DNA from 3 places in the Terrisporobacter glycolicus ATCC 14880 genome. Region 3 is predicted to be linked to each of the others. Evidence: riboswitches for the same ligand, from Rfam matches in the RefSeq annotation. Region 3 holds a riboswitch; each other region holds the start of a gene.
What was found. A riboswitch is a leader RNA that binds a small molecule or an ion and turns the genes downstream of it on or off. The one in region 3 is predicted to bind cobalamin.
Positions count from the first base shown of each region.

Region 1: another riboswitch for cobalamin. It lies ahead of TEGL_RS03340 (cobyric acid synthase); the one in region 3 lies ahead of TEGL_RS06945 (hypothetical protein).
Region 2: another riboswitch for cobalamin. It lies ahead of TEGL_RS17130 (ABC transporter substrate-binding protein); the one in region 3 lies ahead of TEGL_RS06945 (hypothetical protein).

Region 1 covers NZ_CP117523.1:646,506-650,806, forward strand. Annotated here, with positions in the region: gene hemA (glutamyl-tRNA reductase) at 1-780, shown strand, start outside; gene hemL (glutamate-1-semialdehyde 2,1-aminomutase) at 791-2,086, shown strand; cobalamin riboswitch at 2,234-2,395, shown strand; gene TEGL_RS03340 (cobyric acid synthase) at 2,500-4,014, shown strand; gene TEGL_RS03345 (cobyrinate a,c-diamide synthase) at 4,130-4,301, shown strand, end outside.
Region 2 covers NZ_CP117523.1:3,499,738-3,504,038, forward strand. Annotated here, with positions in the region: gene TEGL_RS17120 (ABC transporter ATP-binding protein) at 1-650, opposite strand, end outside; gene TEGL_RS17125 (FecCD family ABC transporter permease) at 657-1,679, opposite strand; gene TEGL_RS17130 (ABC transporter substrate-binding protein) at 1,669-2,577, opposite strand; cobalamin riboswitch at 2,724-2,904, opposite strand; gene TEGL_RS17135 (ABC transporter ATP-binding protein) at 2,983-3,738, opposite strand; gene TEGL_RS17140 (FecCD family ABC transporter permease) at 3,745-4,301, opposite strand, start outside.
Region 3 covers NZ_CP117523.1:1,406,919-1,411,219, forward strand. Annotated here, with positions in the region: gene TEGL_RS06940 (HAMP domain-containing sensor histidine kinase) at 1-1,053, shown strand, start outside; cobalamin riboswitch at 1,282-1,473, shown strand; gene TEGL_RS06945 (hypothetical protein) at 1,590-2,465, shown strand; gene TEGL_RS06950 (leucine-rich repeat protein) at 2,621-4,301, shown strand, end outside.

The DNA of each region.
Region 1 (4,301 bases), 760 kb from region 3:
ATTTCTGAGCAGCCTTTATCCATAAGTTATATAGGTATAAAACTTTTAAAAGAAAAAATAGGTAGCTTAAAGGATAAGAATATATTAATAATAGGTTTAGGCAAAATGAACCTATTAACAATAAAGCACCTAGAAGAAGAAACGGTGGGTACCATCTATATTGCCAATAGAAGTGTAGATAAATTTAAAGAAATACAAAATAAATATAGTAATATAGAATATGTGCAATACAAAGATAGATACAATATTTTACGAGAGAATAAAATAGATATAGTGATAAGTGCAACGTCAGCACCACATTTAGTTATTAAATATGAAGATATGCCTATTATAAATAATCATATTTATTTTATGGATTTAGCGTTGCCTAGAGATATTGATTTTAAAATTAATGAATTAAAACATGCCAAAGTTTATTGTATTGATGATTTAAAAGAGATACAGCATAAAAATGATAATATGAGAATTAGTTTATCAAAAAAAGCTTATGAAATAATCAATGAAAAAATAAAAGAGTTTATTGTATGGGTAGATGTTTCCAATATAGATCCAACTATTCAATCTCTCAATAACAAATGTTTTGAAATAAAAGAGGATACTCTAGACTATATTTTTAGGAAAATTGATTTAAATCAAAGAGAGCAAAAAATAATTGATAAAATGTTAACTTCAGCATTAAAAAGACTAATTAGAGAGCCTATTATTAATTTAAAACAAGCAAAAAACAAAGGCAAAAGAGAAGAATATATAAAGACAATAGAAGAATTATTTGCTACTTAGGAGGAAACATATGAAACATACTAAATCTGAAGAGTTATATAAAGAAGCTGTAAAATACATACCAGGAGGAGTAAATAGTCCTGTAAGGTCCTTTAATTCTGTTGGGATAAGTCCAATATTTGCAAAGAAAGCACATGGAAGTAAAATTACAGATGTGGATGATAATGAATACATAGATTATATTTGTTCTTGGGGGCCATTAATGTTAGGTCATAGTAACGAAGAGATATCTAAAGGTATAGGTGAAATGATTGCTAGTGGAACAAGTTTTGGTTTAGCAACTGAGATTGAAGTTGAAATGGCAAAATTAATAGTTGACGCTTATCCAGCAATAGATCAAGTTCGCATGGTTAACTCAGGAACAGAAGCAACTATGAGTGCATTAAGAGTTGCTAGAGGATTTACTAAAAGAAATAAAATAGTAAAATTTGAAGGATGTTATCATGGTCATTCGGATGGTCTACTAGTAAAATCGGGATCAGGAACAATAACCTTTGGAGTTCCAACAAGTCCTGGGGTTCCAGAAGATATAGTTAAAAATACTTTAGTATGTAAATACAATGATATAGAAGATGTGAAAAGAGTATTTGAAGAAAATGGGGAAGATATAGCAGCCATAATAGTAGAAACTATTGGTGGAAATATGGGTATTGTACCAGGAAAGCAAGAATTTATAGAATTTTTAAGAGAAATATGTGATGAATATAAAACTGTTTTAATTTTCGATGAAGTTATAACTGGATTTAGATTATCTTACAACAGTTCATTAGAATATTTTGGAGTAAAACCTGACATGGTTTGTTTTGGTAAAATCATAGGTGCGGGAATGCCTGTAGGAGCTTATGGTGGTAAAAAGGAAATAATGGAAGTTGTATCGCCAATAGGACCTGTTTATCAAGCTGGAACTTTATCAGGGAATCCTCTTGCCATGTACTTAGGAAAAAGAAATTTAGAAGTATTAAGAGATAATCCGCGAATTTATGAAGAATTAAATGAAAAGGCAGATAAGCTAGAGCAAGGAATAAAGGATAATTTAAAAAAATTAAATCTTAATTATACAGTTAATAGAGCTGGCTCTTTAGTTTGTTTATTCTTTAAAGAAGGTTCAGTAGAAAATTACGATGATGCAATAGAAAGCAACATAGAAAAATATAATAAGTACTTTAAGGAAATGTTAGATAGGGGAGTATTAATAGGTCCTAGTCAATTTGAGGCTATGTTTTTATCTTATGCTCATAGCAATGAAGATATTGAATATACAATAAAGTGTAATTATGAATCTTTGAGAGCAATTCACAATTTATAAATTAAAATTTTAACAAAAATAACAAAAAAATAACTATTTAATAATATTTATATATATAAAAAATATTAATATGTTTTGCACAATAGTAAAAATAACTATAATTAAAATATATAAATTTTTTTATGAAATAAGAAGAGAATTGTAAAATTTAATAAAATTAGTTTAGGTTTTAGGGAAAAAGGTAAAAGCCTTTGCAGCCCCCGCTACTGTAAAACGGATGAAACCATAATTACCACTGTCAAATTGATGGGAAGGTATGGGAGTAAAATGATGTTAAGCCAGGATACCTGCCAAAACTAATTATATATAGAAAATCTCGGGGTGAAGATTTGATTTTATGTTACATAGTAAAATCCTAGCCATTAGAGCTGGGATTTTTTGGTATTTTATATAAAATGGAAAGGATTAATGCTATGGGAAAAAAAATAATGCTTCAAGGAACTGCATCAAATGTGGGAAAAAGCATAATAACTACGGGACTATGTAGAATTTTCAAACAAGATAATTATAAAGTAATACCTTTTAAATCTCAAAATATGGCTCTTAATTCTTTTATAACAAAAGAAGGTTTGGAAATGGGAAGAGCTCAAGTTTCTCAAGCTGAAGCTTGTGGAATAGATCCTATTGCAGATATGAATCCCATATTATTAAAACCAAATGGAAATAACAAAAGTCAAGTTATAGTAAGAGGAAAAGTAGTAGGAGATATGTCCTCGAAAGAATATTATGAGTATAAATTAGAGCTAGAGAAAATATTAGATGACATATTTAAAGAATTCGAGGGAAAATTTGACATAGTTGTAATGGAGGGTGCAGGTAGCTGTGCTGAAATAAACTTAATGGATAGAGATATATCAAATATGGGAATGGCACAAATTGCAGATGCACCAGTTATATTAATTGGTGATATAGACAGAGGTGGAGTATTTGCATCAATAGTAGGTACAATAATGTTACTTCCTGAAAAAGACAGAGAACGAGTTAAAGGTGTAATAATTAATAAATTCAGAGGTAGAAAAGAACTTTTAGAATCTGGTGTAAAAATGCTTGAAGATATTATAAAAGTTCCCGTTCTTGGAGTTATACCATATACTGACATAAAAATCGAAGAGGAAGACAGTGTAACTACTAGATTTAAGAAAAAAGTAGACAAAGGAGATATTCATATAGAAGTGATAAGAACACCTCATATGTCTAACTTTACAGATTTTAATATATTTGAAACACAAGAAGATGTGAGTCTTAGGTATGTTGATTATGGAGAATCTCTTGGAAATCCTGATATGGTAATTATTCCAGGAACCAAGTCAACAATAGATGACTTAATATTCTTGAGAGAAAATGGCTTAGAGAATCAAATTAAAGAGCTTCACAAAAGAGGAAAACTTGTACTGGGTATTTGTGGTGGGTATCAGATGTTAGGAAAAGTGCTAAAAGACCCATATCATGTGGAAAATGATCTGGAAGAAGTGGAAGGTATAGGTCTTTTAGATGTAGAGACGACTTTCGAACTAGAAAAAACTACAACTCAAGTTAAAGCTATATTAGGAGATAATTTATATGGATACCTTGCAAATTTAAATAAAAAAGAAGTCAATGGATATGAAATTCATATGGGAATGACAAGAAGAAGAGAAAATAGTGATAATTTTGCCACTGTAACAGAAAAACTTGGCGAGATTGTAAGCTATGAGGTTGGTAGCGTAAATAATCAGTGTAATGTTTTTGGAACTTATCTACATGGAATATTTGATGATATAGATTTTACAAGAACTATTTTAAATAACATAAGGAAAATGAAAAACTTAGAGCCTGTTGAAAGTAAAGTTGAGTCATTTGATGAGTTTAAAAATCAAGAATATGATAAATTAGCAGATTTTTTAAGAGAACATTTAGATATGAAAAAAATATATGAAATAATGAATTAAAATTAGCTACGCTTAAGCCACTGCGTGGGCGCTTCACTTCATAGCGCCAACGAGATGCCTTTGCGACCGCTTCAGGCAACGACCTTGCTTAAAATAATTCGAATTAGGTGGTAATATGAAAAAAATATTAATTGCAGGAACAAATAGTGGAGTAGGAAAAACTACAATTTCCTTAGGAATAATGCAAGCATTGACAAAAAGAAATCTAAAAGTACAGCCTTATAAAGTTGGACCTGATTATATAGACCCTTCTTATCATACATTTATTACTGGAAGATATTCAAGAA
Region 2 (4,301 bases), 1.9 Mb from region 3:
ACTTCTTTTCCATCTTTAAGTATAAGCACTTTATCAGCAAAATACTGAACCAAATTTAGATCATGTAATACACCAACAACTATTTTATTATTATTTTTTAACCAATCATTTAAATTATCTAGTAATTCTATCTGATGCTTAAAATCTAAGTGATTAGTGGGCTCATCAAGTAAAATTACATCTGGATTTTGAGCAAATACTCTTGCTAAAAAAACTCTTTGAAGTTGTCCGCCTGATAATTCATTAATCATTTTATCTTTTAATTCATATATGCCAACTTTTTTCATACTATCAACTATTATTTCACTATCTTTGGAAGATAATCTTGCAAATGCCCCTTTTGAGTATGCGTATCTTCCTAGTGATACAGTATCATAAACAGTATAAGGAAAATATAGTTGAGTTATTTGACTCATCAGACCTATCTTTTTAGCCAACTCCAATCTGCTAATCTCACTTACTTCTTTCCCATCTATTTTTACATTACCCTTGTATTCAATAATATTGGCGATGGATTTTAGAAGTGTAGTCTTACCACATCCATTTGGTCCCACAATACAAAGATTTTCGCCTCTTTTTACTTTAAAATTAATATTTTTAATTATTTCTTTTTTATCATATCCTGTATATAGATTTTCTACTTCTAACATTTAATATCACCTAGCTTTTTTAAAATATATATGAGCAAAGAATGGTGCTCCTATTAAAGCTGTTACTGCCCCAACAGGTAATTCCATTGGTGAAAATACAGTTCTGGCTATTAAGTCCGTTACAACCATTAAACATCCACCGAATAGAAATGACATAGGAACCACATATTTATGATTTGAACCAAATATTTTTCTTACAATATGAGGTGCAATTAAATCAACAAATCCTATGATTCCACTTAAGGCTACTGAACCACCAGTCAAAATAGCACAATACACAAATAACTTTGTTTTCACTTTTTGTGTATCAACTCCAACTAATTTAGCTTGTTCTTCCCCAAAAGTAAGTATATCCATTTCCTTTGTAAATCTAAGAACTCCTAACATTCCTATAATAAAGAAAGGTGTAATAAGAACAACATATGACCAGCCCTTCATGGCAAAACTACCCATCTGCCATAGCGTAATACTTTCTAAATCCTCAGTAAAAAATGCTATCAATGTGGTTAACAAAGCATTTACAAATAAAGAAAATACCATTCCTGCTAAAATAATTGTATTATTTGACATTGTTTTATCTATTTTAGATGCAAAAGTTATAACTATAAATACAGTAGCTAAGCCCGAAATAAATCCTACTAAAGGTAGAGTAAATCCTTGTACAAATGGTATTGATATACCTGAAACTATTACTAATCCTGCACCAAGAGACGCTCCTGAAGATACACCTAATGTATATGGCGATGCCAGCTCATTTTTTAATACGGACTGAATTACAGCACCACTTACAGCTAGACATCCTCCAACTATAAATGCTAATAATACCCTTGGTAATCTTATTTTCCAAACTATAGATATTTGTGGAGATGTTATGCTTTCATTAAGTGGTAAATTAAAAATTTTATTTAATATAATTGATATAGTATCTAAAATGCTAATATGGGAACTTCCATTGGAAGCTCCCATACTTATAATAAAAAATGCAATTAATACACTTAATAATATTTTCTTTCTATTTTTATTTTCCATATACATCTGGATATATAGCCTTAGCCATTTCATCTAAAGCTTTTATTATATTTTGGTTTCCACGAGCGGATGAGTTTGAATCTATATAGTAAACATCTCCATTTTTAATTGCTTTTATATTTTCCCATCCATTGCGTGATGATATTTCTTTTGTTGGATTTTTTACATAATTAACGTTTGTTAATATTACATCTGGGTTAGCATCTAATATTGCTTCTTCTGTTGGAGCAAACCAACTTTTCTCATTTTTAAACACATTTTCTGCTCCTATTACTTCAATCATCTCATTTAAAAATGTACTGTGACCAAAAGTAAATAGATTCGGTGCTGGACCTATTTCAAAGTATACTTTCTTTTTATCTTTAATAGTTTTACCTAACTCTTCATACTTAGATATTTTTGCTTTCATATCAGTGATTATCTCTTCACCTTTTTTCTCTTCATTTACTAAGGATGCTATAAACTCTATATCTTTGTATATTCCTTCTATACTATCACTACTTGGTATATAAACTACTGGTATACCAGCCTCCACTATTGCTTTGTATGGATCTTCTGCAGAACCTATTTTGTTATATCCTGATGCTATTATTATATCTGGCTCTAGCGCTATTATTGCTTCCGCATCTGGTTTATTCATATCCATTTTAGGAATATCTTTATTCAATCCTTCTATTCCTTCCGAATACTTATCTACTGCAACTAATTTGTCTGCTATACCAAGGCCTACTAAAACTTCTGTATTAGATGGTGCTGTTGTTATTATTTTTTCCAATTTAGTTGGTACTTTAACTTCACGTCCTTCTCTGTCAGTTACAGTTATCTCTTTGTTGCTGTTACATCCTACAGCAAGCATTAATACAAAACTTGTTATAATTGCTAATAATTTTTTCTTCATGTCTTTTCCTCCTATAAATTGTCATAAAAAAAGCCTAACCAAAAGGTTAGGCAAATATATACATAGATTTTAAACATAAATGCTTTGTTATATTAAAAATCAAAACATAATGTTTCATAATGTAATATTTTCTTCACCCCGAAGAAACTACTTTATGATTTTAGGCAGGTCTCCTGACTTAGCTTCATTCTACTCCTCACCTTCCCATGGTTATACCACAGTGGCTTAATGAGTTTCGTCTACATTACAGTAACGGGGGCTGTAGAGGAATCACACCTCTTTCCCTTTTAATCTATTGCAAATAGAACCTTAAAATCTCATGTATTCAATTTTTCATTTTATAATTATAACATATCCTGTAATTTATTCAATTTTTTTTATTTTATATAGTTTTATTTTTTTAAGTTAAGCCCATTTTTGCAAAATATTCACCATAAAATTCTTTATATCCATTCCATAAATATCATTTAGCAATTTATCTTTTAAAACATTTTCTGGAGTTCCGTAAGAAACTTCTTCCCCATCTTTAATCATAAGAACTTTGTCTGCAAAATATTGTACTAGATTTAAATCATGCAGAACACCTATTACAATTTTATTGTTATTTTTTACCCATTCATTAAGGTTTTCCAAAAGATCTATTTGATTTTTAAAATCAAGATGATTTGTTGGTTCATCTAGTAAAATTATATCTGGATCTTGTGCAAATACTCTGGCTAAAAATACTCTTTGTAATTGTCCTCCTGATAATTCTGTAATCATCTTATCTTTAAGATCGTATACGCCTACTTTATTCATACTATCTACAATTATTTGTTTATCTTCATAAGAAAGTTTTGAAAAAGCTCCCTTTGAATATGCGTATCTTCCCAGGGATACAGTATCATAAACAGTATAGGGAAAGTATAATTGAGATATTTGGCTCATAAGCCCAACCTTTTTTGCTAATTCCACTCTACTAAGCATAAATGATTCTTTATTATCTATTTTTATACTTCCTTTATAATCAATAATATTAGCTATAGATTTTAATAATGTACTTTTGCCACAACCATTAGGACCAACTATACATAGGTTTTCTCCATTTTTTACATTAAAACTGATATTCTTAATTATATCTTTTCCATCATAACCACAATAAAGATTTTTAACTTCTAACATTTAATATCAACTTCCTTTTTTAAAATATACATAGGCAAAAAATGGTGCGCCTATTAAAGCTGTAACTGCTCCCACCGGAAGTTCTATTGGCGCAAACAATGTTCTGGATATTAAGTCTGCTATTACCATTAGACCTCCTCCAAATAAAAATGACATGGGTATAACATATTTATGATTTGAACCAAAAGCCTTTCTTACTACATGAGGAGCAATTAAATCTACAAATCCAATCGTTCCACTAAGTGCTACAGACCCACCTGTTAATATTGCACAGTAAACAAATAATTTTCTCTTCACCTTATATGTGTCCACACCTACGGCCTTGGCTTGTTCTTCTCCAAATGTAAGAATATCCATCTCTTTTGTATACTTAAATACACCTAACATTCCAACTAAGAAAAATGGCAATATTAATCCAACGTAAGTCCATCCTCTCATTGCAAAACTACCCATTTGCCAAAGAGCTATACTTTTTAAATCATTACTAAAAAACGCCGTCAAAGTAGTTAATAATGCATTTACAAATAAAGATAAAACCATACCTACAAGAACCACTGTATTAT
Region 3 (4,301 bases):
GGAACTTATCTAAAAGGATATGATATTAGAAAATATTCTTTTAAGGACAAAGATAATAAGAAGCTAACGCTTTTAATCAATACTCCTTCTCTTACTAATGAAATATACAAAAAGATTTTAATTACTGGTATATGCGCATTTGCATTATTTATACTAATATATATTATTCTAATTATAATATTTATAACCTGGCTTAATCATAAAGTAAAAAGACCTATTAATATTTTAAATGAAGCCATTGTTAAGTTTAAAAACGGTGAGCGTGAAAATTATTTAGATTACGATGGACCACAGGAATTTTGTGATATTTGTAGTAGTTTTAATGATATGTCAAGGAAGTTGTATAATAGTGAGAAAAAGCGTGAAAGTTTAGAAGAAGAAAAACAAAAAATGCTTGCTGATATATCTCATGATTTAAAAACGCCAATAACCGTTATAAAGGGATATTCGAAAGCTGTTTGTGATAATATAGTCTCAGAAGAAGAAAAAGATCAATATCTAATGACTATATATAAAAAAGCAGATCACTTAGATGAATTGATTAATACTTTTTATGAATACAGCAAATTAGAACACCCAGACTACAAATTTTTATTTGAAAAAATAGATTTATGTGAATATGGTAGAGTTTATCTTGCAGGAAAATACGAAGAATTAGATATAAATGGAGTAGAGCTGGAAGCGGATATACCAGATGATCCTATTTATTGTAAGTTAGATAGATTTCAACTAAAACGTGTTTTTGAAAATATTATATCAAATTCACTAAAGCATAATAAAAAAGAATTATGTATATTATTTGAAATAGAAGAATATTTCGATAAAGTGAAAATAAACATTGCAGACAATGGATATGGAATTTCCGAAGAAATACGTAAGAATATTTTTAACCCATTTGTTGTGGGAGAAAAATCTCGTACAACAAAAGGCTCAGGACTGGGCCTTGCCATAAGTAAAAAAATAGTAGAAGCCCACGGCGGAAGTATAAAAATTGTGGACGCTAGAAAAAATTATAAAACAGAATTTGAAATTATACTTCCAAGAGAGGTTTAAATTTCAATTAAAAATATTTATTGATGCTAGGTATGAATTTTAATACCTAGCGTTTTTAATTATATAAAAATATAAGTACTATATTTTGAAGTATGTAGAAGGTATTACTATCATAGTACTACTTGGTTAGAAAATAACTATACTTAAGTTTCAGTAAATATATTGTATAATAAGTATAAGGTAATAATTTGTAAACTCATTCAATATTATAGATAATAAAAAATAATAATGTAAATATATAATATATGTAGAAAAATAAAAAATATTTTTTATTTTGGAAGTGCGGTGAGATTCCGCCACAGATTATCCCTGCTGTAATAAGTTACGAAATTTGCTATTACCACTGGAAGCATCTCTGGGAAGGAGCAAAGAGTAGGTTTGAGCTTTAGTCAGAATACAGGCATATTATAAGCTTATGGTGAAAGTTTCCGAAGGCATAATCGGAGATTTATTTTGCATGTGATTTTTGATAATTATATGTAAATTAATCTTCATTATAAAAAATATTATTTTTAATAAAGAAGGGGATGTTTTTTATGAACCAAAGATTTAGAAAATTTGCAACAACAGGAATGGCGGCAGCTATAATGTTATCTATGGGGGCAACATCATTTGCAACTGATTTTTTCACAGAGTATCCTAATTTGACTAATTATAATACTGATTATAATTATACTGTTGAGAAAGGAAGTGGAACAAAGGATCAAGCTTTAATGGTTCAAGGTGCAACAAGTAATTGGTATGGAACAAGTCTTTTTAATAATTTAGCAGATGCAGATTCTATTAATTGGAATATTGTACAAGGAAGTACAGATGCCGTAAGTGTTAGCAAACAAGCTCCAGAATCAGTAGCCAATCAATTTGCAGCTAAGGGAAATGCTACGATTGATAAGTCAAAGAATGCAGGAGTGGCAGTTGTAGAAGCAACAAATAAAACAAATGGATATATGGACTTTACTGTAGTATTAAATCCAACTAGTGCACAACAAGATGTTTCAGGTGTAAATGTAAGAGCATATGATGCTTCAAGTGGTAGCTTTAAATTTTTAAAGACTAATACAGGTAATGTATCAACAAGTGCTGTAAAATCTAAAATAAATTATCCAACAGCAATGGATGCAATATCAGTGGTAGCTGATAGTTTTACTTATGATGTACAGTGGGGAAGTGAATTCTTAAAGAATGTGACTATAAATAATAAAAACTATACATATATGGAAAATGAACTTGGTTGGATGTATAGAGTGTATGATTCTACTGGAACTGCAACATCTGAACAAAAAATGGTAGATGTTTCTGAAAAAGTTGGTGGGGAAACATTTGATGTGGAATCAGGACAAACTGTTGTTTGGGCATATGGAGACTATAGAGTACAATTCCCAGAAAACTTGTCAGAGCTACCTAATAAATAGTTATACAATTAGATCATTTTTGCTAATAAATATATAAAATATTATTACAATAAGAGAAAGTATAGATTTATTACATAAATGAAAGTTTGTTATAAATGGGGTGCTCTTATAGCACCCTTTTATATATTTATAATATTTTAATTTGGGGGAGTAATATGAGGAATAAAAACACTAAGAAATTAATTAAAAAATTTGTTAGTTCTTTTCTTGCATTTATTATGGTATTTACCCTATCTACAGTATCATCAATAAAATCTTTTGCCGAAGAAGTATTAACAGAAAAAGTACATGTGATAGTAGAAAATACTACGTGCTCTAAAAAAGATGGAGCAGCATGGGATGGAACTTTAGTAGATGATTGGGTAAAAATTGAAGACAATATGACTATGATGGATGCAATAGTTGAGGCATTAGATAGTGTAGGAGCTACACAAACAGGTGCAGAAAATAATTACATAAGTGAAATCAATGGACTTAAAGAATTTGACGGTGGATCTAGTTCAGGATGGATGGGAACAAAAAATGATTGGTTTGTTAATCAAGGATTTGGGGCATTTAAGGTAAAAGCTAATGATGAAATTAGAGTAATGTATACTATTAACTTTGGAGCAGATATAGGTGGAGATTATAGTAAAAATGATACATCATTAAGAACTATTGATTTTAGTAAAGGAAGTTTATCGCCTAAATTTAGCAGTGAAACGAAGGAATATACACTAACACTTGAAGATACTGATAAAATAAATGTAAAACCTACAGCGACTAATAAAAACTATCAAGTAAGAGTATATAAAGGTGAAGATGTAGATACATCAAAAGAAGGATATAAAAGAAGTGAAGAAATTAAAGTATCAGATGGAGAAACTATAATAGTTATATGTGGTGATAAGTCTTGGCCTGGTTCAAATGCAAGTATCAAATCTAGTACGTATACATTTAAAATAAAATCAAATATCAAACCAAACACAGCTCCAGTGCCTAACAAAGAAAGTGATAGTGCAAGCATTAATTTAGGTGAAACTTATTTACTAGATTTGTCTAAAATATTTAGGGATGAGGAAAATGACAAATTAACATATACAGTATCAGTTAATAATAATGAAGAAGTTGACGCAGATTCAAATTATTCATTTAAACCAGAAAAAGCAGGAAATTATAAACTAGAATTTAAAGCAAGTGATGGAAGAAAAGCGTCAAAACCTTATATATTAAATCTATCAGTAGATGATGGAAAAGCATATGAAATAAAGACTTTAGATACAGAAAATGGACAAATATCAGTAGATGTAAAAGAAGGTAAATTAAATACAAAAGTTACTCTAACTGTAAAACCAAATGAAAATTTTGCAATGGATACATTGGAAATAAAAGATAAAGATGGAAATGATATAGAAAGAGAAATAAATCAAGATAAATCTGATGGTATTAACTATATATATACATTTGAAATGCCTGCTTCCCATGTGAAGGTAAAAGCTACTTTTGGTAAAGCATATACATATAAAATTGAAGGTCATGATTGGTATAATATGTTTGCTTTAGAGGTATACAATAGGTATGGTGAAATAGTAAAACCAAAAGAACTTGTAGAAAAATCTTGGGGAGAAAAATATGGTAATGGATTTGAGAAAGGATATTACCATCTGACAGCAGGTGAATATAAATATATTTTTTATGGATACGAAAAAAATATAGGAAGAAAAGGAACGTTCAAAGTAGAAAAAACTAACGAAGAACAATCAAAAACTTTTTTCCCGTTTGAAATATATATAAACGAAAATAAATTAAATGAAAAAGATAGTAATGAAGTAAATATAGAAATAACAGATCCAGATG